Regions from separate parts of the Paenibacillus baimaensis genome, predicted to be linked through region 2. Evidence: predicted binding sites of a transcription regulator. Region 2 holds the regulator's gene; each other region holds the start of a gene.
What was found. Region 2 encodes LexA, which represses DNA repair genes until DNA is damaged. Its sites were predicted from a motif close to CGAACATATGTTCG; they were not measured.
Positions count from the first base shown of each region.

Region 1 (9,965 bases), on a different contig from region 2:
CAGATCCCCATCTATATATCGCAGGAAAAACAGCAGTGGGAACAACAACCTTTTATTATACAAGGCAATACCATGGTGCCGATGCGCGTCTTGTTTGAAAAGCTTGGCTTTACTGTATCGTGGGATAATGACAAACAAATGGCAACAGCAACCAAGGGTGGACTCACCATTATATTGACTATTAATAAAGCAACGGCAGTCGTCAATAAAACGACTTATTTCCTTGAGGTGTCACCGGTTATTCGTGATGGCAGCACCTTCATGCCCTTGCGATTTGTAAGTGAAGCCGCAGGAGCTGATGTGGCCTGGGATGAAACCGAACGCTCCGTGCAAATCAGCTTTGATAACGTCCCGCAAAAGAGGATACGCAAGCTGATCGATAATGTCACGCAAAGCAGCAGCTTCGTTCAAAGCGTCGTCACCCTTACCGGCGGTGATGGAATCAAAAAGAACGACATGGTCATTAAGGATATCGTCATGAACGGAGATAATACCTCCGCCAAAATCAAGTTCGAGGCCGGGTTCACCGTATCCAAAGCGATCAAATCGACAAGCGGCATTACCATCTCTCCTGCCGAATCTGTCGTCTATGAGTTCACCTGTGATGTATTCAAAGACGCCTATGATCAATGGATTCTGCAGACCCAACCCGATGCCATGCCTTATGAGCTAAAAGAAAAGAAGCCCTTTATGCAATAAGCGGCTTATCTCAGCATAAACAAGGCACCTCAGATGATTAACGTCTGGGGTGCCTTGTTGCATGCTCGGCTTATTAGCTGCGGCGCAGCTTCATGTCCTGATACGATTCCCAGGCTACCGCGATCAGTCTATACAGGAGATAACTTCCCAGATAAGCGCCGCAGGCCAAAAAGCGCACATCGGCAAACAGTTTATGGATCGTCGTCATCATGACCTCCTGATCCCGATTAATTTCATAAATCTTCACAGCGGCCATAATCCCGAACACCCAACTGCTAACGATAGCCAGCCAATCGAAGCCAAGCCCGACTCCGTTACCGCGATTCCATTTGGCTGCCGAGAACATAAATATCGGGATCACAATGACTGCTGCTCCTATTGCAAACGTCATAATCAATCCACCTCCACCTGTTCAGTATCGGATTATACGGTACAATTATACGAACACAGCCACACTTATAAGAATGAGGTTCACGCACGTTGTGGTGAAAAAAAGCGAGCCAAGAGGCCCGCTTTCATTGCTGATAAATATGAGTATGAGTTCTATAAAGCCTATGGAGCCAGCAAACGAATAACTTTACCCTCTTCAGCAAGGTCCACTGTCCAGCCTATCACCTCTGCGAAGATCTGAACAGGAACAACAAGTCTGTCACCTTGCAGTGTTAATGGAGCGCTCGCAACTTTCTTGGTGCTGTTGTGAATTACAAAGTCGGAGCCCAAAGAAAACGTTGCGCTATTGCCATTCCAGGCCACCGTTGCGGAACGATCAGCCTCATTCCAGATTAATGTGGCACCTACTGCATCAACAGCATACCGAAGTGGAATGTACGTATAGTTTTCTTTTCTTAGAGGAGTTACATCCATCATCAGCTTGTGTCCATTTACATCCAGCTCGGTGCTGTTGATGGTAAAGGTTACTACGCTATTGGTAACGATCGGTGGCTGCACCTGCGGAAACATAGCCGGTAATTGAGCAGCAATGCCGATTGCCAGAGCATCAGCTGTTTTGAACATATGTGTATAAGCCATGTCTACATTCGGATAAGTAAAGGAATAATCATTTTTGGCATACGTATCAAAGACCGTCAACAAAAAATTAATATGCTCTTTCAAGCTTTTGCTAATGTCAGCTTCAAGAAAAAAGTCCGGGTTCGCTTTTGCAAAAAATTGCGCTTGAGATTCACGATATACATCCAGGTTATCCATTGCTTTCTTCGCACTCAGATAATCCTTGGCTGCTGTCGCTTTTACGTAATCAAGGAGGTAACCAATATGCGAAGCCCAGAGCGGTTTGAATGCATCTGCTGCACCTTGACCGTATACGACAGCGATCGTGGCAGCCAAATCGTCCGTATTTTGTCCAAGTGCAGCAACAGCCTGATCAAAATCCGGTTTTCCATCAATTCCTTTTTGCATCGCCACAATCGCCAGCAGCGCATGCTCGCCTAACACTTGGCCCAATGTGCCTCGAAGATCAACTGTAGTTGATTGAATAGAAGAATTTGAAAACCTATCGGGGTACTGGGTAGCGATACCAATCGCAAGCATATCTGCTGTGTCATACATATGACTATAAGCCATACGTGCCTTGGTGTACGAATCCGTATAATCCTTGTTCACGTAAGCATTAAATGAATCAATCAGGTGACCGATGTGCATGTTCAAGCCTTCCTCAATGGCTGCCGCTTTGAAGTTGTCCGGGTTGGCCACTGCGAAGAAAGCTGCTTGCTTGACACGATAGTCATCAAGCTTCACCACAGCTGCTGCACGAGCAGCTTCATCTTTAATGGCTGCAGCGTTTACATACTCAATCAGATAGCCGATATGGGAGCTCCAAATCGATTTAAACGTCACTCCGGCATCTGGACCGTATACCGATGCAATAGCTGCAGCCAACTGATCCGTATTTTTGCTCAAAAGATTAGCTGTATCGCTGAAATCGACTGCTTTGTCATAATTTTTTTGCATGGCAAGTACAGCTAGCAAGGCATGCTCACCAAGCAGCTGTCCAAGTCCTACACGCAGATCAGAAGCAGCTGTAATGGAGTTACTGGCAGGTGCTGCTCCAGCTACCAAGGTTGGGAGCATAAGGGCCATACAGAGTAAGAGCAAAGCTAATTTGGTTTTCAAAAGCTTCATCAATATCACATCTCCTTTAATTCTCTTTATAGTTGTAATTTCTTCGTACGCACCGTATTTTACATGGATCCACCCTATAATGAGGCCCGAGACATCAGGTTGAACAGAGTTATGCCTAGTTCATCAGACGGCAGCGGAAAGCTTGCATCACTCCAAAAGAGCGCTGCTCCACCAACCCCCTCCACTTTTGTATGCCTTTGCTTATGTATCTATACCAACTGCCATATAGCCAATTAGCAATGATTACCCATTCCATTCAGGTTTGAAGCAGCCACCCTTAATGATCTCCTCGAATCGGTAAATATAAAGTAAAGGCGCTACCTTCACTTTCCCTACTGTCCACAGTTAAATTACCACCAAGCAGCTCTGTCATCGCACGGCTGATCGACAGCCCTAACCCTGTGCCTCCATACTTACGGCTGATCGAACCATCTGCCTGCTGGAACGCTTCGAAGATTGCCGCCTGCATGCTTTCCTTAATCCCAATCCCCGTATCGCAAACGGTAAAAGCGATCCATTCCCCTGCTGTATCATCATTCGTGCATACTGCCTTGCGAATATCCAGCAGCACACGCCCTTCCGATGTGAATTTAAAAGCATTGGACAGCAGGTTACGCAATATTTGCTGTAAACGCATTGCATCCGTTCGAATGACTGCCGGGACATCAGGTGCCATATAGATAATAAAATCAAGCCCCTTTTGCTCAGCAATATGGCGAAAATGGAACTGCAGCACATGCGCAATCTCGCTGACGATCACATCCTCTGACACAATCTCCATTCGACCCGCCTCGACCCTTGATAAGTCCAGAATGTCATCAATCAGCTGCAGCAGCTCCTGACCGGAACCATAAATGATATCAGCGTAATCGGCGTTTTCATGCTCCTCTTTACGCTTTTCCTCATCACGGATCATCTGGGATAAAGAAATAATACTATTCAGCGGTGTTCTCAGCTCGTGGGACATGTTAACCAGAAACTCCGATTTGTATTGAGACGCCAGCAGCAGCTGCTTGGCCTTTTGCTCGACGTCTTTACGTGTTTCCAGTAATTCGTCTGTCTGCCTTTGAAGCGCCGAATGTGCGACCTGAATGTCTACCACTCTGCGCCTTTCAACCTGAAAATCATACAGCATAAACGCAAAAAAGAAACTTAATAGCAAGCTGATCGGAAACGTAACTGGAAATGTAACCGAGAAGTATTGAAAGGCCGGTATGACACCCAATATCCCAATGTTGATGCAATACACCAAATTAACGGTAACAATCACGATCATCATCTTCGTTATGTAGCTCCAGCGTACCCGCTTCAATACGATATTGAGCAGCATGCACAGCAGACCCAGAATGAGAATGTTCCAGAAACCAGCACAAGCCGCGTCACTGATCCCGAAGGATAGTCTAGCAACCCCAATTCCGGCACCAATGATCAACAGTGTTACAGGCTGAGAATACGCCAGCGTGCATATGATAAGAGGTATAAATCGTAAATCAAATATGATCTCTTGTCCGATATTAAGCCCAAACATCATCGTTGCCCAGCCGGCTCCGATAGCGGCAAGCACAGACAAGCCATACTTTAGAGGTCCCGATGCTTCAACTAGTACATATTTATGAACAAGCATCGCCATATAAGCAAGCGTCGTGAGTATACAAATGTTAATAAAAAATACCTTGGTAAATTCCATTCTTTCCTGTAACCTCCATCATTTACGAATATACCATTATCCAGTATACCATATAGACGCTCGGATGCCCCTACCAGCTACTTCGTTTAACATAGCCACTCGTACTTGCTTTCCCGGATGCTGTCTGTTAGGATAAACAAGAACATATATTCCCATTTATTGAGGTGATTGACTATAATGTCTACAACCAAACCTCCCAAAGTACACTACGAGCCGATGCAGTCCAAAACCATACTCAACCCGGTTAAAGCTCCGTCCATGCCTTTTGACTGGTCCATTAATCCGTATCGCGGCTGCCAGCATGGGTGCAGCTTTTGCTATGCGCGCTCAACCCATTCCTTTCTCGGAATTGCGGCAGATGATTCGTTTCAGAACCATATTTTCATGAAATCGGATGCCCCCTCCGTGCTCAGAGAACAAATAAAAAAACGCCTGCGAGGCAGCAAGCGTGTTGTCAATTGGGAGCCGATTGCAATTGGCACAGCTACAGATCCTTATCAGCAGATCGAAAGCAAGGCTATGCTGACTCGCGGCTGTCTGGAGGTATTGGCCGAGTTTCAAATTCCTGTCTCGATCACTACACGCTCTCCATTAATTCTAAGGGATCTGGATCTCCTGCGTAATCTCCCCATCATCTCCATTAATATCAGTATCAGCACGTTGAATAACACGGTCTGGAGGCAATTTGAACCGTCCACGCCTTCTCCCGCCAAGCGTCTGGAGACGGTCGAGAGGCTCACTGCGGAGGGGATACCGACAGGCGTATTCGTCGCACCAATCCTGCCCTATATAACCGATAGCGAAGCCGATTTGCAAGAGCTAATTGCTGCAGCAGCACAAGCAGGAGCCCAGTTCATCATGCCATCCTATTTACGCTTAAGCACTGCGCCAGTCAAGGTATGGTTCTTCCAAACTCTCCGGCAGCATTATCCGCAGCTGACCGAGCGCTACGCCCAGCTGTATCATAGCACCGCTTATGCACCTCCCTCTTACCGGGAACCGATAATGAGGAAGATCGATGCCTGGCTGCTGGAGCACAAAATGACCAATCACAAATACATGGCGACCCCAACCCAAGCTCCGAGCGTTCCTAATGAAACTAATACAAGTACAGAACCTGTTCAATTGACTTTATTTTGAATGCAAAAAGAGATGGTGGCTTAATCTCCCGAACGATTAAATTTCGGCTTTACGCTTTGAATTCGTTTGTAAAATTTGTTCAGAGAACACACCTTTATAAATTTCATCATCCAAAAATTTTAAAATATTTTTCAGCTCTTTTTTATCATTGGGGAAATGGATTTTGTTTTTAACGGCGGTGATGGTCAAACCGAATGCCTGCGCCTTATGTTTAATTTCCGTCACCTTATATTTATCAAGAATGCGCGATTCATCAATGATGGCAATTTTTCTCCGTACCCAGGAATCCGCGTTTATTTTAAAAATGCTGGCATCCTCAATGTTGATTTTTGAATGATTCATAAAGCTCTCCACATCCGTATCTGTCGCTTCACGGAAATATTCAGAAAGGTCGAACACCTGGCGGGCGAAAAAGAACGACGAAAAGCGCAGCTCATCATTGACCACAACACAATCTACGGAATCCGTAATACAAATACCAAATCGATCATCCATCGTAAACGTTTCTTTACTGTGAAACAGGCTGATTCCTTTTCTCGTTGTGATGTACTGCTCCTTGCGAAATTTTTGAAAAGCGACCACAAGCTGCTCTTTTCCGTTTACGACTGTGTGTCTGCCAGTAAAAATAGCTTTGATCACCGGCTGCTGCTTCAGATCGGGAATGAATGCGGCCACACCGATCGGGTCCTTCAAGGCCTGAACAATTTGCGAACTCAGCTTAAATCCGGGAATCACGAGCATTTCATCATATTCAGGTTTGTAACCGCCATCGAAAGCAATTGGCTGCTTATGGTTAACAAACACAGCAGCGGCTTCGCCTAATAAAATACCAACCTCTGTTTGCGCCTGTTGCGTAGTCTCGATGCGATAAACCTGAATGGCCTCTTCCTCCTGCTGGAGCATAACAAATAGAGACTGACCTTCGAACATTCATCTTCCCCCCGATCGATCGAGCAACAAGTATTCCGTAATCCGAATGACATTTGTCAGCTCGTCCTTATTGCGAATAGCCCTTCTGGACATTACCGTATAGCTGCCAATACCATTCTCCGTCTCAATCTCATAAAAATGATAGCCTATAAAAAACAACAGCGGGTTGGCGGTTGGCGAATGGGCCAGCAGCAGAACAACTAACACGACAACAGAAATAACAAGCGACATAAAAGGATTGATTTTATCCCAGACGATACTGGTGAACGGTAATACATAGGAAAGTGCATATTGGATCATGATTTTATCATTAGGTGTGACCTTCTTAACTCTGACTGCTATGACAGCCAATCTGCTTTTCATACTATGAAAAGAAACCGATGCCAGTACAATGAGCCCTACCGCAACAAATACAAAGATGACAGGCAGCGTATACGTTGATTTGCCCAATACCCAGGCAGCGGAAAAAGCAATAAGAATGGGCGCACCGCTAGAGCAAACCCATAATGCTTTATGTACATTGCCAATCATGCGACTCCCCCTCTATGGATATGCAGCAGGAATGCTGAGACACGCTGATCCCACTTATATATTACCATTTATTACTAGAAGGAAACACCCCTGCTTACTTGCAGGATGACCCTCTCAAACCCGTGAACCATCCACCGGATTCGTAATTGAAGCGGAAGATACCGTATAATCAATTATATGCATAGGGCAGGTTCAAAAGGAGGTTGATCGAGAATGCGAGATTTTGCCGCACAGCTGGAAAAGTACGCTGAATTGGCTTTAAAGGTAGGCTTGAATATTCACGAGGGGCAGACACTCGTTGTGTTCGCACCGATTGCGGCGGTTGATTTTGTAAGGACGATTGCCCAAAAGGCTTATCAGGCAGGAGTATGGCAGGTATTGGTGGAATGGGACGATGAGTCGCTGCGGCGCATTCGCTTTTTACATGCAAGGGATGAGTCATTTAAGCAATTTCCAACCTGGAAGGCGGAGGGCTTTGCCGAAATGGCCCGGCAGGACGCAGCTTTCTTAACGATCTATGCCCCGAATCCAGAGCTGCTCAAGGACATTGATCCGGGTAAGATTGCCTTGGCCAGTAAAACGCAGATGAACGAAATGAAGGAATATCGTACGTTCCTGCAAGCGGGTAAAGTCAGTTGGTCGATCGTTTCGGTTCCAACCCCATCCTGGGCTACCAAAGTATTTCCCGAGCTGTCGCCAGATGAAGCTATCGATAAATTGTGGGGATATATTTTTCAAGCTACACGTCTCGACCGCGAGGACCCGATTAGCGCTTGGGAGGAGCATATTCGACAGCTTCAGGAGCGTATGGCTTTTTTAAATGATAAAAATTACAGAAAGCTCTATTATAAAGCTCCTGGCACCGATCTGACTATCGAGCTTCCCGAAGCGCATCAATGGGTTGCCGGCGGCATTCACAACGAGCAGGGTGCCTTCTTCGTTCCAAATTTGCCAACCGAGGAAGTATTCACACTCCCGTTAAAAGAAGGGGTTCATGGCAAGGTAAGCAGCACGATGCCACTGAATGTTAACGGCAATCTGATTGACCGCTTTTCGCTAACCTTCGAAAAAGGCAGAATTGTCAGCTTCACCGCAGAAGAGGGCTACGAAACGCTGAAGCAATTAATCGAAACCGACGAAGGCTCGCATTTCCTTGGGGAAATAGCTCTGGTGCCACATGGATCGCCGATTTCCGCGATGAACGTCATTTTCTATAATACGGCATTTGACGAAAATGCCTCCTCCCACTTGGCTATCGGCAGTGCGTACCCGCTCTGTATCAAGGAAGGTACGGTGATGAGCAAGGAAGAACTCGCCCTTCATGGAGTGAACACCAGCTTGACCCACGTCGATTTTATGATTGGCTCGGAGGAGCTTGATATTGACGGTGAAACTGCCGATGGAATTCGAGAGCCTCTATTCCGCCGCGGGGCATGGGTATAGCGAATAGAGCCGCTTTATTGGTACATGGCAGCAAAAATAGCAGCAACCACGGATTATTGGTTCTAAGAGGCCTTCCGTGGTTATTTGATGTTCCATAGGGTATCTAATGCTTGCATGGTCATTGTCAATACGGCTATTACACCTGACGCGCTTCCAACCGGCGAGCCAGCAGGGATAGTGCAAAATTCACTATAAAATACATGACAGCGGCCAATAGTAAAATCGGCACTACAAAATTGACATCCTGTCCATTAATAATCTGGGCATTATGCATCAGCTCTCCAAGCGAAATCACGACGGCCAGCGAAGTGTCCTTTAACAATGAGATAAATTGACTGACCATCGGAGGCACCATCCGCCGCAAAGCCTGAGGTAATACAATGTGCTGCAGCGTCTGTAAGTAGGTAAGACCTGATGAACGGGCCGCCTCAATTTGACCCTTATCAATCGAATTCAAACCACTGCGCACGATCTCCGCGATCATGGCAGCCTCGAACACCGTTAACGCAACTATCGCCGCATTCATCACACTTAGCTTAATTCCGATCTCCGGTAAAGCAAAAAAGGTGAAAAATATGATGAGCAGCAGCGGCAAATTACGAATGATTTCTACCACCGCTGCGGTCAGCTGAGAAATCACAGGGAGCTTCGTGTAACGAATTATGCCTAAGAAACAGCCTATAATAAAACTGAATACAATTGCGATAAGCGCCACCTGTAAAGTGATTCCAAGCCCTGTAAGCATAAAGCGAATATGCTCCCAGGTGTAAGCACCAATAAAGTTCATTCACGTTCACCTCCAACGCATATTTATCAGCTTATTGGGACCTGGCCATTCTGCGCTCCAGGTAAGCGAGACCCAGGCTCAAAGGGATCGTAATGATCAAATAAAACAAAGCAACAAATATGTAAACACTGAAGACAACAAACGTTTTGGTGGAAATCAGGTCGGCATAATACATCAAATCCAGTCCAGCGACGACGCTAAGTACCGATGAATTTTTGACCAGATTCAAAAACTGGTTGCCGATTGGAGGAATAACAATTTTCAAGGCTTGCGGCAGCACGATAAACCGCATCGTTTGTGCATAAGTCAGGCCCGAGGCACGCGCCGCCTCCGTTTGCCCTTTCGGAACCGCCTGGATCCCAGCACGGACGGCCTCAGCAATAAAGACTGCGGTATATATCGTAAGGCCCAACGTTCCGGCAACAAAACCGCTCATCGGTACTCCCAGTGAGGACGGGCCCAGAAAAAATAAAAATACAATAAGAATGAGTGGAATATTCCGGATAAATTCAACAAAGGCCGTACTGATCCAGTTGAGCGGCTTCACGGGGGATATCCGCATAACGGCCAGCACAGTACCGAGAATAAAGCTGCCCGCCAAGGCAATCA
Region 1 covers NZ_JAOQIO010000098.1:4,286-14,250, reverse strand. Annotated here, with positions in the region: gene OB236_RS28325 (copper amine oxidase N-terminal domain-containing protein) at 1-699, shown strand, start outside; gene OB236_RS28320 (hypothetical protein) at 773-1,090, opposite strand; gene OB236_RS28315 (copper amine oxidase N-terminal domain-containing protein) at 1,252-2,838, opposite strand; gene OB236_RS28310 (sensor histidine kinase) at 3,116-4,525, opposite strand; gene OB236_RS28305 (SPL family radical SAM protein) at 4,703-5,665, shown strand; gene OB236_RS28300 (DUF4868 domain-containing protein) at 5,702-6,595, opposite strand; gene OB236_RS28295 (hypothetical protein) at 6,596-7,126, opposite strand; gene OB236_RS28290 (aminopeptidase) at 7,340-8,569, shown strand; gene OB236_RS28285 (amino acid ABC transporter permease) at 8,706-9,356, opposite strand; gene OB236_RS28280 (amino acid ABC transporter permease) at 9,388-9,965, opposite strand, start outside.
Region 1: OB236_RS28305 (SPL family radical SAM protein) is a predicted target of LexA. The motif match lies at 4,665-4,678, and genes of this name have one in related genera.

Region 2 (9,965 bases):
TCTATGATAAAAACGTGTAAACGACCATCTGATTTTGCTGCTCTTCAATGAAATGATGACAGCATCCGAAGATAATGCGATTTCTTTAATATCCGAAGCGGGCACTCTCTTGTCTCCCGTAAATCGACGGCTTCCCAAAAAGTCTTTGCCAATTTTAAGCTGCGGGCGTCTGACACCAAACATGAATAAGCTCAGCAGCATATAACTTCCGCCTGTTAGCCAGTACAAGTATTCATCCTGATTCGTGTTCTGAAAAGCTATAAAACAAAAAATACCTACGCAAAATAAAAATAACGATAACGTCCAATTGCGCCCTTTAATAGTAACCGAATCGTCTGATGATACGGTTTGGCTGATCGTTGGCTTGCCATGCTTGGCCCTACTTTTGTTAACTACTTTCGTATTCTTCTTGACCATTCGTTCCCACTTGCGAGACATAGGCAATCTCCTTTAATATACCGGCTACACTTCTCTTTTAAATTTTTCTATAAATCGGTATGGATAGTCATCCTCAAGCGCACTCACAGTATCCAAGCGGTTCCAATGATCTGTGGAGAGCTTCCAGCCAACTGCTCCCATATTCTCATGGTACTGCTCCAATGTCCTTGCACCAAATATAGGGGCGGTAATCCCCTTTTTATGTATAAGCCAATTCAAAGCCACCTGAACAGGTGTTTGATCAATTTCAGAGGAAACAGCAAGAACTTCTTCAAGTATACGGAAGTTTTTCTCCGAGTTGCGTAACATCCAGCTGCTTTCACCCGCTTTAGACGAGAGCCTACCTTCTGTCGGTGCTTCACCACGAGGGTATTTACCGCTTAGGAAACCGCCGCCGATAGGTCCCCATGGAATAATACCTACATTTTCTTCGATACATAAAGGCAGCACTTCTCTGTCCATCTGACGAGACACGAGACTATATTGCGGTTGATTGGAAATAAATCGGGCATATCGATTATGATCACTGATCCCAAGGGATTTCATAATTTGATACGCCAAAAAGTTGGAGCACCCGATGTATCTGACTTTTCCAGATGTCACCAAATCATCCAACGTACGTAATGTTTCTTCAATCGGTGTAATTTGATCCCAGACATGCATTTGATATAAATCGATATAATCGGTTTTTAAACGCCGTAAGCTGGCTTCTACCCCGTCTAAAATATGTTTGCGTGATAAGCCGACATGATTAACATTATTTGCTGTCGCAAAACGTACTTTAGTGGCCAGAATCACATCTGAGCGTCGACCGCTGATCGCTTTGCCAACGACTTCCTCAGAACGTCCTGATACATACACATCCGCAGTATCAAGAAAATTCCCGCCTTGATCCAAAAAATCGTGAATCATGGTCGTTGAGTCTTCCTCGCTGGTTGTATTGCCAAAGGTCATGGTTCCCAAACAAAGCTCAGAAACCATAACCCCGCTTTTGCCCAGTACTCGATATTGCACGCAATGGTTCACCCCTAATTATTTGTGCTGGTTCGTGTCACTATCCTCTTGTTCCTCATCAACAAATTTAATTGTCTCCAACTGACTGCGAAGATTGCCTTTAAAAGCTTCTATATAGCGTTTACGAAGCTCATTGCGTTCTTCCAGCTCATCGTCTGTCAGACCTACTGTTTTGGCTTTACGGGCCAATTCATTGATTCGTTGAATATATGGCTCTGTTCCATTATCCATGTAAAATCCTCCCGATCTTCTACAAAAATGCTTGATAAATGCATCAAAGTATACTTTGACATTATGGCCTACCATTGTCAAGAGTCAAGGAGGTGTTTCTATGTATTGTGTGCGTGAGAGTGTTAATTCCGACATACAAAATTAAGTCTACTCTTCAAGGAAGTCTAAGTGTTTGCCCTTCTTGAAGTAAGCTAGACTTTAATCCATTCACTTTCTTGAGGTTATAAATATATTCACGGACATCCTGTCCTTTATGTACATGTTTGCTGGCAATGGACCATAATGTATCACCATTAACGATCTCTACCGAATATTCAATAGGTGTGTGATCCGATGAAGCATAAGCATCCAGATCTCCGCCAAGCAATGAAACAGACAAGCTGATTAAAATAATAATTGACGCTGCTGCGAACAAGCCTGCATATCTCAAGAGCTTTTTTCGATAAGGAATAATGGAAGCTAGAAGCAGCGGAAAGGCAGAAGCATCCCTGGAAACAGACTCTCTCTTCGATAACAATTGTTCATTCATATACATAACAGCGCCCCCAAACATTTGTTCTGTTTTCAAAATAACACGAACAAATGTTTGTGTCAATCGAAAAATTAGAACTTATGTTTGTACGAACTCCGGTTCTATGTTATACTCTCACTAGTTATTACCAAGCATTGGAGTGATCCTAATGAGTAAGCTATCCATTCGACAATTGGCAATCCTGGATTTTATTAAGAATGAAGTGAAAGATAAAGGGTATCCACCTTCCGTTCGTGAAATTGGTGAAGCAGTTGGCCTCGCCTCCAGTTCTACTGTGCACGGACATCTGGAACGTTTGGAGAAAAAGGGACTCATTCGGCGTGATCCTACCAAGCCAAGAGCTATTGAAATTACGGACGGTACCCTGACAGAGGGCAGCAACTTTGCCTTATCCGTTGTTCGTGTTCCATTGATTGGACGCGTTACAGCTGGTATTCCGATTACTGCTACGGAAAATATCGAGGATTACTTCCCGCTTCCGAGTCATTATGTTGGCGATTACAATGTGTTCATGTTGAGTATCGAGGGCAACAGTATGATTGATGCCGGTATCAATGATGGGGATTATGTTATCGTCAGACAGCAGCAAACCGCCAATAACGGTGATATTGTTGTTGCAATGACCGAAGATGACGAAGCTACAGTCAAGCGGTTCTACAAGGAAAAAGATCATATACGTCTACAGCCTGAGAACTCTACTATGGAACCGATTCGTTTAAAGACTGTTACTATTTTAGGAAGAGTCGTAGGGTTGTTCCGAGACATCGTGTAATCATTATAATCAAGCACTTATTGAAGTCGACGTCAAGGCTACTTGACAGTCGGCTTTTTGCTATGAGCTGCAATCGCCTCCTCACATACAAAAAGAAGCTTTCCCGCAGTAAAATTTCTACATGGGGAGAGCTTCTTCTTGTCTATTCAAAGAAAAAAGAAATAATTCATATGGTGAACTAATTTTTAGTAAAGCGTCAAATACTGCTCGCGTTCCCATGCATGAACCTGAGTGCGATAGATATCCCATTCGATTTCTTTAAGCTCAATGAAGTGAGCCAGAGCGTGATCACCGAGCGCATCACAAATGACATCATCGCGCAGCATCTCTTCCAACGCAACCTTAAGGTTAACCGGCAGACTTGGAATTCCTTGATCCTCACGCTCTTCCTCGGTCATTACATAAATGTTACGATCCGTTGGCGGAGGCAGCTGCATTTTGTTCTTGATTCCGTCGAGACCAGCCTTCAGCATAACAGCTAACGCCAGATATGGATTAGCAGCTGGATCCGGATTACGGACCTCAACACGGGTGCTCAGTCCTCTGGATGCAGGAATACGAATCATTGGACTCCGATTGCTGGCAGACCAAGCAACATAACAAGGAGCTTCATAGCCTGGAACCAGACGCTTGTATGAGTTAACGGTTGGGTTGGTAATTGCTGCAAACGCACGGGCATGACGCAAAATGCCAGCCATATAATATCTTGCAGTTGCACTTAGACCCAGCTTGTCACTTTCATCATAGAACGTGTTCGTGGAACCATTAAATAACGATTGGTGAGCGTGCATACCCGATCCGTTCACACCAAACAATGGCTTTGGCATAAAAGTTGCGTGCAGGCCATGCTGTCTCGCTACCGTTTTAACAACCAGCTTGAACGTTTGAATTTGGTCAGCCGCTTTGATTGCATCTGCATATTTAAAATCAATCTCATGCTGACCCGGCGCTACTTCATGGTGGGAAGCTTCGATTTCAAAGCCCATTTCCTCCAAAGTCAATACGATCTCACGACGGCAGTTCTCTCCAAGATCCATAGGAGCCAAGTCAAAATATCCGCCTTGATCATTCAATTCCATAGAAGGATTGCCATTTTCATCGGTTTTGAACAGGAAAAATTCAGGCTCAGGTCCAACATTCATTGCTGTAAAGCCCATATCTTCGGCTTCCTTCAAAGCATTCTTCAGGATACCACGCGGGTCTCCAGGGAAGGGTCTGCCATCTGGCAAGTAAATATCACAGATTAAACGTGCAATGCGATCCTCAACCACCCATGGGAAAATAACCCAAGTGCTAAGATCAGGATACAAATACATATCAGACTCTTCAATACGAACGTAACCTTCAATCGAAGAACCATCAAACATCATTTTGTTGTCTAATGCTTTTTCCAGCTGGCTAATAGGAATTTCCACATTTTTGATCGTTCCAAGCAAGTCGGTAAATTGCAAGCGAATAAATCTTACATTTTGTTCCTTGGCAATCTTGATGATGTCCTCTTTTTTATAATTCTTTTCAGTCACTGTACATGTTCCTCCTTAAGTTGCGCAGTTTTATCAGTCTTTTTTGATAAGTCCGCATTTGAATCATTGGAAAGCGCTTATTTTTTGAAAAATCTGGATAGCTCGCCTTGGATCAGAGATACCTGCCCCAAACGTTTGCCTCCACCAAGCAGCTGCTGCTTTAACATGCGGTGAAGCTGTGAATCCGTCATTTCTCTGCGTTTAACTTCCGATTGCTCATTAAGAACAGTTGCGTCCTCTGAATCCTTGGACATAGGCAGCAGCACCTGTTTAATTCCGGCGATATTCACGCCTTTCTCAATCAAGTCTTTAATTTCCAGCAACCGCTCTACATCATTAAAAGAATAGAGACGCTGGTTCCCGCCTGTCCGGGCCGGTATGATCAACTCATGTTGTTCATAATACCGGATTTGCCTAGCTGTTAAATCTGTCAACTTCATTACGATACCAATGGGGAATAACGCCATATTACGACGTATATCATCAGCCACGATTCATCACCTCTGTGTACTTAAAACCTACCCCCATTCTACTCTTCCTACATAAACGTGTCAAGTTATGTTAGGTTCATGCAAAGTATAAGTCATTATTTTAATAAACCTTGTTCCATCATGCTACTCAGAGCTGTTAATACACCTAATTTACAATGGGAATAAGTTAATCCACCTTGCATATAAGCAATATACGGTTCACGGATCGGAGCATCTGCGGATAACTCCAGGCTCCCCCCTTGAATGAAAGTACCTGCAGCCATGATGACCGGATGCTCATAACCAGGCATGGCCCATGGTTCAGGTACCACATGTGCATCTATCGCTGAAGCTTGCTGAATACCTTGAACAAAGGCAATCAAATGCTCGGCACTTGTGAACTTAATCGCCTGTATTAAGTCCGTACGTTTGTCGTTCCAATGTGGATGTGTCACAAATCCAAGCTGTTCAAATACAGCCGCTGCAAATATAGAACCCTTGACCGCTTGTCCCACCAAATGTGGCGCCAAAAACAGACCTTGATAAATGCCGCGGGTAGTATCCAGCATGGCTCCAACTTCTCCGCCGATACCAGGCGCGGTCAAACGAAAGGAAGCCAGTTCCACATACTTGTGCTTTCCTACGATATATCCGCCCGTTGCCGCCAAGCCGCCCCCAGGGTTTTTAATTAAAGAACCTGCCATCAGATCTACGCCAACCTCTGTCGGCTCCTGAAGCTCCGTAAACTCTCCATAACAATTATCGACAAAAACAATAACATCGGATTTGAGTTCTTTTACAAAACGGGTCATCTCTTCAATTTGCGAGACGTTGAACGAAGAACGCCAGGAATAGCCGCGCGAGCGCTGAATACCGATAACCTTGGTACGTGTTGTAATGCTGCTGCCAATCGTTTCATAATCCGGGCTGCCGTCTTCCAGAAGAGCAACCTCGTTATAGATGATTCCCCAATCCTGTAAGGAGCCTTTGCCATCCTGAGGATGTCCAATCACCTTGTGCAGCGTATCGTAGGGACGTCCTGTGATCATCAGCAGCTCGTCACCTGGACGCAGCACACCGAATAAAGCTGTACTGATCGTGTGGGTCCCGGACACAAAATGAGGCCGCACCAGGGCAGCCTCCGCTCCAAACACATCTGCATACACCAGATCCAGCACCTCGCGGCCTCGATCATTATAGCCATAACCTGTAGAGCCAGCGAAGTGATAGTCACTGACCTTATGCTTTTGAAAGGCACGAATCACCTTCCACTGATTCTGATCAATGATCCGTTCCACTTCTTTAAACTTACCTTCAATCCGCTGTTCGGCAAGCTCCATCCATGCCGTTATGCGTTCATTAAACATACAACTCATTCTCTCCCTTATCCAGTGACTGATCTGTTGCATAAGAGGTTAACAAATGACTGATCTTTTCGTATTCCTGTTTATCTATGCGGACTTGAAACACCATATCATTGCCTTCCACTTCATTCTCCAGAACTTCGCCAATCCTGTACATTAATGAAATCATATCGCCTTTCTCCACAGGAATCCGAAATTTTTTGCTGTCTCCCATTAAGCGAGCTTCAATAAGTTCGCACACCAGTGCAAGATCGATTTCATTATAAGCGGACATCCGCAAGAAGTCACCCTCTGTAGAAAGCATTTGCATTTGTTCGGGTGTACACTGATCGATTTTGTTAAATAACGTAATCTGATCTTTCCCATGTGCATTGAGCTCAGTAAGTACCTGCTTAACGACATGCATCTGTGTTTCCATCATATCTGCTGAGCTATCCACGACATGTAAAATAAGGTCAGCTTCACAAACCTCTTCCAAGGTAGCTCGGAAAGCGGCAACCAAATCATGCGGCAAATTCTGAATAAATCCTACTGTATCCGTTAGCACAATTTCCTTGCCACCAGGCAGCTTCAGCATCCTTGATGTTGGGTCAAGCGTAGCGAACAGCTGGTTCTCGACGTAAACATCAGCGTCCGTCATTTGTCGGAGCAGCGTGGATTTTCCGGCATTCGTATACCCGACAATAGCAACCTGGAATACACCTGTTTTTTTGCGGCGTTCTCTGTGCAGATTACGATGCTTGACGAATTCAAACAGTTGCTGCTTGAGCTCATCAATCCGGTCACGAATGTGTCTGCGATCGGTTTCCAGCTTGCTTTCCCCTGGTCCCCTTGTTCCGATGCCACCGCCCAAACGTGACAAGTTCTTGCCTTGACCGGATAACCTTGGCAGCAAATAGCTAAGCTGGGCCAGCTCTACCTGTATAATCCCTTCACGGGTTTTGGCTCTTTGAGCAAAAATATCCAAAATTAATTGAGTTCGATCGATAATTTTCACATCCAGAAATTCTTCCAGATTCCGCACTTGGGCACCGGACAATTCTTGATCAAATATAGCTGTATTGGCTCCATACTCATCAATAAGCTCTTTGAGCTCAGCGGCTTTGCCTTTGCCTACAAACCATTTGGAGTCAATCTTTTCCTTGTTCTGCGATAAAGTTGTCAACACTTCTACACCTGCGGTCTCAGCCAAACTGACAAGCTCTGCCAAGGAATATTCTGCAGAATACGACTGCTCTCTTTTTTGCTGCGGGGTAACAAGGCTCATAAGAACAGCCCGTTCCAATTCGTGATCAATACTATGTGTGGTTGTTTTCATAAATATTTGTGGGTCTCCTTTGATTGTTTTCGTTCCAGCTTGACATCTTCGGCTCGAAGTGTCATTAAATCCTGTTTGCTAGGCTGCTGGACATGGCTGTTCAACAAACGTACGGCATGGTTTCGCATCGCTTTTTCAATCAAATTTCGCACAAAACGTGCATTACTGAAAGAAGCCTCGGAATCATTTTGCTGCTTTTCGCTGATGATTTGCTGACGTATTTTGCTCTCAGCTTGTGCATTCAATACATATTCCCGTTCCTTGATCATCATTTCAGTAATTTGCATGAGCTGTTCGACTGTGTAGTCAGGAAACTCCAGATGGATCGGAAACCGGGAAGGGAGTCCGGGATTGGTCTGCAAAAACTGATCCATTTCTTCAGAATACCCTGCCAAAATCAGAATAAAATGATTTTTGTGATCCTCCATTGCTTTGACCAGTGTATCAATGGCTTCCTTGCCAAAATCCTTTTCACCGCCGCGTGCCAGACTATAGGCTTCATCAATAAAAAGCACACCACCAAGAGCCTTTTTTACCATTTCCCGCGTTTTCAGTGCCGTATGCCCTATGTACTCACCTACCATGTCAGCACGCTCCACCTCGATAAGATGGCCTTTACTCAACACACCCATCGTTTGCAGCAGTTTCGCTATAATACGAGCTACAGTCGTCTTCCCCGTACCTGGATTTCCTTTAAAAACCATATGGTACACCTGCGAATTTGCCGTTAATCCGGCATCAGCCCGATAGCTGGCAACTCGCAGCAGCGCATAAATTTCAAATACAAGCTCCTTGATGGATTCCAAACCGACCATCCGGTCAAGCTCTTTCATGATTTCCCCAAAATGACCTTGCTGGGACAATGGCTTACCGTGAAATTGAGGCTCGGAATTAGGTGCAGTTAGGGGCTCCGAGTTGCGTAGAATCACATTGATTTGATGAGCATTTTGTGTAATTTGGATCTGATCTGTTGGCAGGACACGTCCACTCATGCATATCACCTCTTTACTTGGTGTTAGCAGTATACGCAGAAGCCCAGATGAATGTGCTCATTTTCTTCCTCTATTGTATAGTGAAACGTCAAAATTTCAAAACTAGCCCATCAACAACTGCTAAAAATGCTTGTCAGCATCCCAGATTCGTTCCATGGAGAGCAGACTACTTCGAGAGAAAGTCAGACGGTATACATCCGGATTGGTCAACCGACTCCAGGCTTCAAAACCAAACTGCTCATCATAATGGCCTAGCAGGAGAGCCATCACATTGCCATGAGTAGCTACAGCAAACGTATGTCTATCTGACGCAAGCAGTTCGTCAACTACCGATACCATGCGTTGTGATGCCGAATAACTGGACTCGCCATCAGGAAAGCACAGAAGCTTGTCATTGAAGGTCCGTTCCAATTGGATACGCCAATCCATCATCGACTCGCTGCTCAATATACGTTCGGACAAACGATGATCCACATGAATCTTTTGACCTGTTCGCAGGGCGGTGGGCTCCAGAGTTTGCTGTGCTCGCTTCATAGGACTTGCTCTGAACTCATCAATTTGAAGATGCGACAACAATCGGTCCAGCTGTTCCGACTGCTTCATGCCCAGAGGCGTCAGAATGGCTTCTGCCGCTTGCCCTTCAGCCTGGGCATGCCGAATTACGTATAAGGTCTTTAAAGCATCTGCAAGCTTATTGTAAGCCTCCCAGATCGGCCGTGTTACCTGATCCCATCTGTTCTCGTCCGATAGCGGCACCCATTCCAGAGAAACAATCGTTTGATTATCTGGATGCTCCACATCGACAGCCAGTTGACCACCAACAATATCCGCAAGATACGTATATTTAGATTCAGTGCGATGCAATAGATGCGTAATTTTCACATCATAGCCGGTTTCTTCCTTCACTTCACGAATACATGCCTGCTCAGGCGACTCTCCCAGCTCAATCCCGCCACCAGGAAAGTTCCATACCAAATCACCACGCTGGACATATTCGTGAAGCATCAGCACTGACCCATCTTTTATAAGCAAAGCTTGTGCAAGCATAGGGCACTCCACCTTTTGGATCAATCTGACAAACCTGTACTCAGTATCGTACAATGATCAGACAGAAGATGATAGAGATTTTTTATGTATTAGCCATTATTTCGTACAAAAAATTCGAATAAAACTTAAGTTTATGAGCTTTCATAATTTAATATTGAATTTTTATTCACTAAATAGTATATTTATACAATTATTATTAATTCATACATAGGAAGGATAGTGCGCGATGAACACTACAGGCTCCTCCACTGATCATTCTCAGCT
Region 2 covers NZ_JAOQIO010000124.1:416,401-426,365, forward strand. Annotated here, with positions in the region: gene OB236_RS38385 (hypothetical protein) at 1-438, opposite strand, end outside; gene OB236_RS38390 (aldo/keto reductase) at 463-1,452, opposite strand; gene OB236_RS38395 (DUF896 domain-containing protein) at 1,471-1,683, opposite strand; gene OB236_RS38400 (LysM peptidoglycan-binding domain-containing protein) at 1,838-2,218, opposite strand; gene lexA (transcriptional repressor LexA) at 2,364-2,987, shown strand; gene glnA (type I glutamate--ammonia ligase) at 3,173-4,510, opposite strand; gene OB236_RS38415 (MerR family transcriptional regulator) at 4,588-5,001, opposite strand; gene OB236_RS38420 (methionine gamma-lyase family protein) at 5,097-6,320, opposite strand; gene hflX (GTPase HflX) at 6,340-7,662, opposite strand; gene OB236_RS38430 (AAA family ATPase) at 7,659-8,654, opposite strand; gene OB236_RS38435 (histidine phosphatase family protein) at 8,775-9,701, opposite strand; gene OB236_RS38440 (GNAT family N-acetyltransferase) at 9,928-9,965, shown strand, end outside.

Region 3 (9,965 bases), on a different contig from region 2:
TGAAAATTGCTGAGGGCTGTGACAATGCCTGTACGTTCTGCAGTATTCCGATCATGCGCGGTAAGTTCCGCAGCAGAAGCATGGAATCCATTATTGCGGAAATTGAGCAATTGGCTTCTCAAGGTGTTAGGGAAATCAGTCTGATTGCACAGGATTCCACAAATTATGGTACAGATTTGTATGACGGCTTTATGCTGCCTGCTTTGTTGAACAAGGTTACGGAAGTAGCTGGAATTGAATGGGTCAGACTGCACTATGCATATCCGGGATTTTTTACCGACGAATTGATCGACACAATTGCTTCAAACCCAAAGGTATGTAAATATGTCGATATGCCTCTGCAGCATAGTGAAGATATTATTTTGAAGCGGATGAGAAGACCAGGCAGACAGCAGGACGCCAAAGCATTGATTGACAAAATTCGTTCACGAATTCCTAATGTTTCACTTCGTACCTCGCTTATTGTAGGGTTCCCGGGTGAGACTGAGCAGGATTTTGAGAATTTGAAGAGATTTGTTACAGAAGTTGAATTTGACCGCTTGGGTGTGTTTGCCTACTCTCAAGAGCAGGATACACCAGCTGCACGTCTGCCGGATCAGGTTCAGGATGATGTAAAGGAATATCGGGCTAATACCATCATGGAAATTCAGCGTAGTATATCTAATATTCGTAACGGAAATCGGGTAGGCCAAACCGTGGATGTATTGATTGAAAAGTATGACGGCAGAAATGATGTCTATATTGGCCGTTCCCAATACGATGCTCCTGAGATTGATGGAGAAGTATTTGTAAAAGGGACACAGCTTAAGATTGGAGAGTTAGCCAAGGTTCACATTACCCACTCATTCGAGTTTGATTTGTCCGGGGAGGTTGTGGCATGAACCTGGCCAATCGGATCACTTTGGCGAGGATCTTTTTAGTACCTATCATTATGTTTTTTTTGCTTGTTAATTTAAAATTTCCTCAAATTGAAATGGATCAGTTCAGCATCACCTACAACCAAATTATTGCTGCGCTTATTTTTATCATTGCGGCTTGGACAGATGGTCTGGACGGATATATTGCCAGGAAGCGTAAGCTGGTAACGAATCTGGGGAAATTGCTTGACCCCTTGGCTGATAAGCTTCTTGTATCTGCTGTGCTCGTATCCTTAGTTGAGATGGATAAGGTCGGCGCATGGATCGTGATTGTGATTATTAGCCGGGAATTTGCTGTTACAGGATTACGACAGATCGCCCTGCTTGAGGGTCATGTCATTGCGGCTAGTAAATGGGGTAAATGGAAAACAGCAGCCCAAATTACGGCAATTATTGCACTGCTGATCAATAATTTTCCATTTGCTTTTATTAATCTGCGCTTTGATTTATTTGCAAGTTGGGTTGCGGCCATCATAACCTTGTATTCCGGTTTGGATTATTTTATTAAAAATAAACATGTCATTAACTTTAACGAATAAACAGTAGGAGCTTCCTATTGTTTTTTTGTTCCATTCGGGAGGTAATTTGGATGAGAGCTGAGATTATAGCTGTTGGAACAGAGCTTTTATTAGGACAGATTGTGAACACCAATGCTCAGTATTTGGCCCAAGGGTGCGCAGATTTGGGTGTGAGTGTATACTACCAGACCGTTGTCGGTGATAATGAAAGCCGCTTGGCGGACGCCCTGCAAATTGCTAAAAGCCGTGCCGATTTAATCATTTGTACTGGCGGACTTGGACCGACTCAGGATGACCTGACCAAGGATGCGCTTGCCGCTTTTCTGGGACAAAAGATAGTCACCCATCAGCCCTCAATGGATCATATCGAACAAGTGTTTGGATCAAGGGGCATTCATATGGTCGAAAGCAATCGTAGGCAGGCGCTAATGCTGGAGCACAGTGATCCTTTAACGAATGATGCAGGAATGGCCGTAGGTATCGCTTTGACCCAGGATGGCACGCATTACATACTATTACCCGGTCCCCCTAAAGAAATGAAACCCATGTTCGATCTTTACGCAGCACCATGGATTGCGTCGAAGATGAGCGGGGTTCATCCTTTGTTCTCGAGGATGTTGAAATTTGCGGGAATTGGTGAATCTACGCTTGAACATGAACTTTTAGACCTTATTCATGCTCAAACAGACCCGACCATAGCTCCTTATGCCAAGGAGTCTGAGGTTACGATACGCATTACCACTCGCGCCTCTTCACAAGCGGAAGCGGATGTAAAGCTGGAGCCGCTGGAGCAGGAAATCAGAAGCAGGCTTGGAGACTACATATACGCCTCTGTAGACGTTCCTATTGAGCAAGAGGTCATACGTATCATGAAGGAGCGCAAATTGCTCCTGGCAGCTGCTGAGAGCTGTACAGGAGGGCTCCTCGGCCATATGCTGACCGCAGTTCCCGGAAGTTCTGCCGTATTCCGTGGAGGTATCGTTTGTTATTCAAATATGTTGAAGAATAAGCTGCTGGATGTGCCGATGAGCATTCTGGAAGGAGCAGGAGCTCCAGGTGCAGTCAGCGCGGAAACAGCCGGTATTCTGGCAGAACAGATGCGACTTAAGGCAGATACCGATTATGCAGTTGCTATCACTGGGGTGGCCGGACCGGATGAATCCGAAGGAAAGCCGGTAGGTCTTGTGTATCTGGCTATTGCCTGCAAAGAAGGGCTGCCGGTTGTGGAGCGGCTGCAGTTGTCCGGTAATCGGGACAATATCAAGCTTCGTGCTGCAAAGGCGGCATTATACCAATTGTGGAAGCGTTTGGTGGTTTGATAGAGCTGGGATTGATATAATTAGAACTTGAAAGCGCTCAGCCAATGTAATATAATAGAGGAAGCGGAAGAACCGTAACAATGGATCACATTTTGTTACGGTTTTTCTTTGGACCATAAACAGAATGTATGTTCGTAAAAATGCTTGGCAACACCAACAAAATAGGTTATTATTATACTTATCCAATACGGAAAAGGAAGTGAGTGTTTTGTCAGATCGGCGCGCAGCACTAGACAATGCCCTTCGTCAAATTGAAAAGCAATTTGGTAAAGGATCGGTTATGAAACTGGGTGAATCCGCCCATATGAAGATTGATGTTATTCCCAGCGGATCTTTGGCCCTCGATATTGCCCTCGGCATAGGAGGATTCCCACGTGGTAGAATTATAGAGGTTTTTGGCCCTGAATCATCGGGTAAAACAACAGTTGCGCTTCATGCTATTGCTGAGGTACAGCGAGTAGGCGGAACAGCGGCTTTTATCGATGCTGAGCATGCACTAGATCCTTCCTATGCAAGTAAGCTTGGAATTAATATAGACGAGCTGCTGCTCTCCCAACCGGACACGGGTGAGCAGGCGTTGGAAATTGCCGAAGCATTGGTACGCAGTGGAGCTGTAGATATTATCGTTATTGACTCGGTTGCGGCACTGGTTCCTAAAGCGGAAATTGAAGGAGACATGGGAGATTCCCACGTGGGTCTGCAAGCACGTTTGATGTCACAGGCATTGCGTAAGTTATCCGGTGCTATCAACAAATCGAACACGATTGCAATTTTCATCAATCAGCTTCGTGAGAAGATCGGTGTTATGTTCGGTAATCCGGAGACAACCCCGGGCGGAAGAGCATTGAAGTTCTATTCCTCCGTACGTTTGGATGTACGTCGTGTAGAGAGCATCAAGCAAGGCAATGATATGGTTGGTAACCGTACAAGAATTAAAGTAGTTAAGAATAAAGTAGCGCCTCCGTTCAAGCAGGCAGATATTGATATTATGTATGGCGAAGGTATTTCCAAAGAAGGAAGCATTATCGATATCGGTGCTGAAATGGATATTATTCAAAAGAGTGGCGCCTGGTATTCCTTCAACGGTGACCGATTGGGTCAAGGCCGTGAGAACTCTAAGCAATTCTTAAAGGATAATCCGCAAGTTGCTGATATTCTTGAAAATAAAATTCGCGAAAACGCCAACTTGTCAGCGACCGTCGATGCCGACTTGCTAAATAACGAAGAAGATGATGAAGATTTGGAAGAAGTTGAATAAAGCAGATGAAGGGCACCTTACTCAGGTGCCCTTCCGTTGCATTCGGAGTGATAGATCATGGATGAAGAAGTAAATGAACTGAATGAGCTGCCTTTAAAAGAAGGCGTAATAACCAAAATAGAGCGACAAAAAAGAGCCAAGGATCGTTACAATTTATATATCGAAGAGCAGTATGTATTTTCTATACATGAGGATGTGCTGATCAAATACAGTTTGGCCAAGGGTACTGCAATCGATGAAAAAGAGCTGAAAGCGATTGTAGATGCTCAAGACAAACAGCAGGCTTATTTGGATGCCATTCGTTTATTATCGTTCAGGCTGCGTTCCGAGCATGAACTAAAGGCACGTTTGCTTCAAAAGAACTATGAGCTTCCCACAATTGAAGACACGCTGGACCGTCTTAGACGGGAGCAGTATATAGATGATTCCTTGTTTGCTGAGCAGTTGACACAGCAGCGCATTCATTCAGCGAAGAAGGGACGTAATTGGATTAAGCAGGAGCTTCAGCAGAAGGGGCTCAAATCTGAACATATTACAAGTGCGATTGGTCAAATTGATGAACAAATGGAGTATAGTAATGCTTATAATCTGATTTATAAAAAATATGGTTCCAGTTTAAAGCCGGACTCAGATGTGCAAAATATTAAAAGAAAAGCTTATGCTCTGCTGCAAAGGAGAGGCTACAGTTCAAGTGTGACCTCTCGTGCTGTCCGCGAATTAACAGATGTCGTCAGTCGTGGAATAGATAATGAGGACTGGGAGATTGAATTTGAAGAATGAAATTCATTTGTGATACGAATAGTTAATAATGTAAACTAATCAGGCAGGAAACCTGGTTTGAGTACGGATTGGCTTTAAAATTTGGCAGGAAATTAATAATTTCTACAAAGTAAAGCATTTCTCATGTCATACACCTTGACAAGCTTCTTCGACAAAAGATAAAATGAGCATGTATAATTTTGTACAATCAACCTCTCTGTTATGCCTAAACAGGAAGGTTGGCAAAGTAAAATCGCCAATTTTTACTTTTCTTACTGCTTGTTAAACGGATTAAAAACCATACGACCCCCAAGCTTACCCCTTGGAGAAACAACGAGGAGGTGAACTGGATGAACATACATCCAGCCATCTGGATCTTAATCATTCTCGTTGTTGGTGCTATTTGCTTAGGGATTGGTTATTTTATCCGCAAGTCCATTGCAGAAGCGAAAATTTCAAGTGCTGAGCAAGCCGCTGAGCTAATCAAGGATGGCGCTAAAAAAGAGGCGGAGGCACTAAGGAAAGAAGCGGTTGTGGAGGCCAAGGATGAGATTCACAAGCTCCGAACCGAAGCTGAAAAAGACATTCGTGATCGTCGAAATGAATCACAACGACAAGAGAGACGATTGTTGCAAAAAGAGGAATCGCTGGATAAAAAATTAGAATCTCTTGAGAAAAAAGAAGAGCAAGTCGCCAACAAAGAGAAGCGGATTGAAGAAACCCAATCACACATTGACGAGATTTATAAGAACCAGGTTACCGAGTTGGAACGTATTTCCGCATTGACCACGGAAGATGCCAAACAAATTATTTTGACCAATGTGGAACAGGAAGTACGGCATGAAACAGCTCAATTGATTAAAGAGATCGAACAGCAAGCCAAAGAAGAAGGCGACAAGAAAGCCCGTGAAATCATCACGTTAGCCATCCAGAGATGTGCTGCTGATCACGTAGCGGAAACAACGGTATCGGTGGTAACATTGCCGAATGAGGAAATGAAAGGACGAATTATCGGACGTGAGGGTAGAAATATCCGCGCGCTTGAAACACTCACAGGGATTGATCTTATTATTGATGATACCCCTGAAGCTGTTATTTTGTCCGGTTTTGATCCGATTCGTCGTGAAATTGCCCGCACTGCTCTTGAAAAACTGGTTGCAGATGGACGTATCCATCCTGCCCGTATTGAAGAAATGGTTGAGAAGTCCCGCAAGGAAGTGGACGAACGGATTCGTGAATACGGAGAACAGGCAACCTTTGAAACCGGCGTTCATGGATTGCATCCAGACCTGATCAAGATATTGGGTAGATTGAGATTTAGAACCAGCTATGGACAAAATGTATTGAAGCATTCCATGGAAGTTGCCTATTTAACAGGATTGATGGCTGGAGAACTCGGGGTAGACGTGACATTGGCGAAACGTGCCGGTCTCCTGCATGATATCGGTAAAGCCTTGGATCATGAAGTTGAAGGATCTCACGTTGAAATTGGCGTAGAGATCGGTAAGAAATATAAAGAGCATCCAGTCGTAATCAACAGTATTGCTTCCCATCATGGTGACTGTGAAGCCACTTCGGTCATAGCGATGCTGGTAGGTGCAGCAGACGCTTTATCCGCTGCTCGTCCGGGAGCGCGCCGTGAAACATTGGAAACGTACATTAGACGTCTTGAAAAGCTGGAAGAAATTTCAGAGTCCTTCGAAGGTGTTGAAAAGTCGTACGCAATCCAGGCAGGGCGTGAGGTACGTGTCATGGTTCAGCCTGAAAAGGTGGATGATACGGAAGCTTTCCGTTTGGCTCGTGATATTACGAAGAAAATTGAGAGTGAACTGGATTATCCGGGGCACATCAAGGTTACAGTTATTCGCGAAACGCGTGCCGTTGAATATGCTAAATAAAGAATTTCATACTTGATCAGAGAAAAGTGGCTGAATAAGCCACTTTTCTTTTGACTTGCAGAGCATTTACAAGTGCTGGCGAAGAAGAGGAGCTTGTATCACATGAGAATATTATTTATCGGGGATATTGTTGGATCTGTTGGGCGTAAGGCTTTAAAGGCTTGCTTGCCAGGACTCAAAACGAAGCTGAATCCAACCTTTATTATTGCCAATGGTGAAAATGCTGCTGCAGGCAGAGGCATCACTTTACCGATTACGAAGGAGTTATTCGAAATGGGGGTCCATGGTATTACGATGGGCAACCACACCTGGGATCAAAAAGAAATTTTTGATTTTATCGATAATGAGGAACGTATGGTCCGACCTGCGAATTTTCCCAAGGGAACACCGGGAAGAGGTTATACAACAATTAAAGTGAAAGGTCATGAACTGGTCATCGTTAATTTGCAGGGCCGTACGTTTCTGCCGCCTTTGGACTGTCCTTTTGAAAAAGCAGATGAAATCATAGATGCCGTGAAGAAACGGAATAAACATATTCTCGTCGATTTCCATGCTGAAGCAACTTCGGAGAAGCTGGCGATGGGCTGGCATTTGGATGGTAAGGTCTCGGCGGTTGTAGGGACACATACCCACGTACAAACCCATGACGAGCGACTGCTGCCTTTGGGAACAGCCTATGTGACGGATGTTGGCATGACGGGCCCGCGTGATGGGATACTGGGAATGGAAAAGGTAGCGGTTATGCAAAAGTTCAAAACACAGCTGCCTGTAAGATTTGTCGTAGATGAAGGTAAATGGCATTTTCATGCGGTTTGTATCGATCTGGATCCAACGACGGGGCTGGCCAAGAAAATTCAGCTGATCCGCAAGGACGAAGATCAAATTCTATTCGAATAATCAATGGGATAATGCTTGAAATGGACGCTGCATGGCGTGAAGAGGAGATCATCTTTGGGAAGATGGAATTAACGTGAAATGGGCCGAATAGGATAAATGGAAGCCATTCATCATTCTCGAGGAGGTACTTTTCATGGATGTATTAAAAGTTTCAGCAAAATCCAATCCAAATTCCGTAGCAGGCGCATTAGCGGGGGTGCTGCGTGAGCGCGGCGCGGCCGAACTGCAAGCCATAGGTGCCGGTGCTTTAAATCAAGCAGTCAAGGCCGTGGCGATTGCTCGAGGGTTCGTCGCTCCCAGCGGAGTTGACCTGATTTGCATTCCGGCCTTTACCGATATTGTAATTGATGGAGAGGACCGTACGGCCATCAAATTGATTGTCGAGCCCAGATAGCTAACTTATTCATGATAAAACGCGGAAGACGCCTGTTTACGCCTGTAAACAGGTTTTTTTATGCCCAAAATTGATGAATTCGGGGGAAAAGCAAATGAAGATTATAGATGGACACTGTGATGTGCTGTGGAAGATGTATGATAATCCGCGGATCGACTTTTATGATTCAGATACAACTGAACTGGATGTGACCTACGCTAAAATGATGGAATCCAATATCAAAATTCAATTTTTTGCGATTTATTTGGCCGAATCGATCCGGCAGCCCGTCTTTGAGCATTATCTCAAATACATAAATATTTTTTATCAGAAGGTGTTAAAGCCAGGCTTGTTGACGGTTATTAAAAATCAAGCTGATTTGGTTCGGGTCATGAGTGGAGATGAGAGAGGGGCCATTTTGACCCTGGAGGGCGCGGATGCCATTCAGGATAACCCTTTATACACTCAAACCTTGTACCATCTCGGAGTTCGGATGATCGGTATTACGTGGAACTATGCGAATTGGGCAGCAGATGGAATTTTGGAGCCGAGAAAAGGCGGATTTTCAAAAAAAGGGAAAATATTTATTAAAGAATGCAATAATTTGGGCATCCTATTAGATGTATCTCATTTGTCGGTACGCTCGTTCTGGGATCTGGCCGAAGCTTCGACTAAACCTTTCGTAGCTTCTCACTCCAATGCCAAAGCGGTCTGTGATCACCCAAGAAATCTGGATGACGATCAACTGCTGGCTATAATCGGCCAGTCAGGACGGATTGGTATGACCTTTGTTCCCTGGTTTGTAGGAGACAAACAAAATGCCACTATTGGAGGGCTGCTGAAGCATATTGAGCATATCTGTGCGCTGGGTGGAGAAGCACATATTACTATAGGCTCCGATTTTGATGGCATTGACCAATGGATACCTGGACTTGAGCATGCAGGGCAATTCGATCAACTGGCGCAGCATTTGAGTAAATACTATAAAGACGATACGATTGAAGGTTTCCTTCACGGAAACTGGCATCGATATCTGCAGCAAAACCTTCCGACTTATTAACCGTTTACATCTTTATTAGATATAGTTGGTTGGTAAATTAATCTCAATTTGGTATGATTCTCATCTAAAATAGCTATCTTTATATTTGATTATAATACTTGCTTTTTAACTCTTATCAGCATAGAATTTGAGTGATGACTGAAAGAATTTTTTTATCTGTTTGTGAATTTTGTTTTAAGCAAATGAGCTTTTAGGAACAATGTTTAGTGACATTTAAAGGAGTGGGCAGCGGTGATTAGCCAATTATCTTGGAAAATCGGAGGACAACAAGGAGAAGGTGTGGAAAGTACCGACAAAATATTCTCGACGGCATTGAATCGTCTTGGATATTATTTGTATGGGTACCGTCATTTCTCCTCACGAATCAAGGGGGGGCATACCAATAACAAGATCAGAATTAGCACAAAGCCTATCCGCGCTATATCTGACGATTTGGACATCCTTGTTGCATTTGACCAAGAAACAATCGATCTGAATGCTTTTGAGCTTCGTGATAATGGAGTTATTGTTGCGGATGCAAAATTTAATCCTGTTGTGCCTGAAGGCGTAAAAGCACGTTTGTTCCCTGTGCCGATTACAGCTATTGCAGAAGACTTAGGAACATCTCTATTCAAAAACATGGCTGCTTCCGGAGCATCTTGGGCGCTGCTTGGTTTGCCTTTGGAAGTATTTAATAAAGCGGTTGAAGAAGAATTTGGGCGTAAAGGTGCTGCTGTCGTAGAGAAAAATATCGAAGCAGTTCGTAAAGCGGCTGAATTTATTTTGGAACAAAATGGCGGACCGATGCTTGAATTCCAATTGGAGCCGGCAGACGGCAAGCAAAAGCTGTTCATGATCGGTAATGATGCTATTGGTTTGGGTGCGCTTACGGGCGGCTGTAGATTCATGCCGGCTTACCCGATTACGCCGGCATCGGAAATTATGGAGTACTTAATTAAAACGCTTCCTAAATTCGGCGGTACCGTC
Region 3 covers NZ_JAOQIO010000094.1:277,937-287,901, forward strand. Annotated here, with positions in the region: gene rimO (30S ribosomal protein S12 methylthiotransferase RimO) at 1-881, shown strand, start outside; gene pgsA (CDP-diacylglycerol--glycerol-3-phosphate 3-phosphatidyltransferase) at 878-1,456, shown strand; gene OB236_RS24975 (competence/damage-inducible protein A) at 1,507-2,754, shown strand; gene recA (recombinase RecA) at 2,963-4,012, shown strand; gene OB236_RS24985 (RecX family transcriptional regulator) at 4,070-4,792, shown strand; gene rny (ribonuclease Y) at 5,122-6,669, shown strand; gene OB236_RS24995 (TIGR00282 family metallophosphoesterase) at 6,772-7,566, shown strand; gene OB236_RS25000 (stage V sporulation protein S) at 7,700-7,960, shown strand; gene OB236_RS25005 (dipeptidase) at 8,055-8,999, shown strand; gene OB236_RS25010 (2-oxoacid:acceptor oxidoreductase subunit alpha) at 9,231-9,965, shown strand, end outside.
Region 3: recA (recombinase RecA) is a predicted target of LexA. The motif match lies at 2,876-2,889, and genes of this name have one in related genera.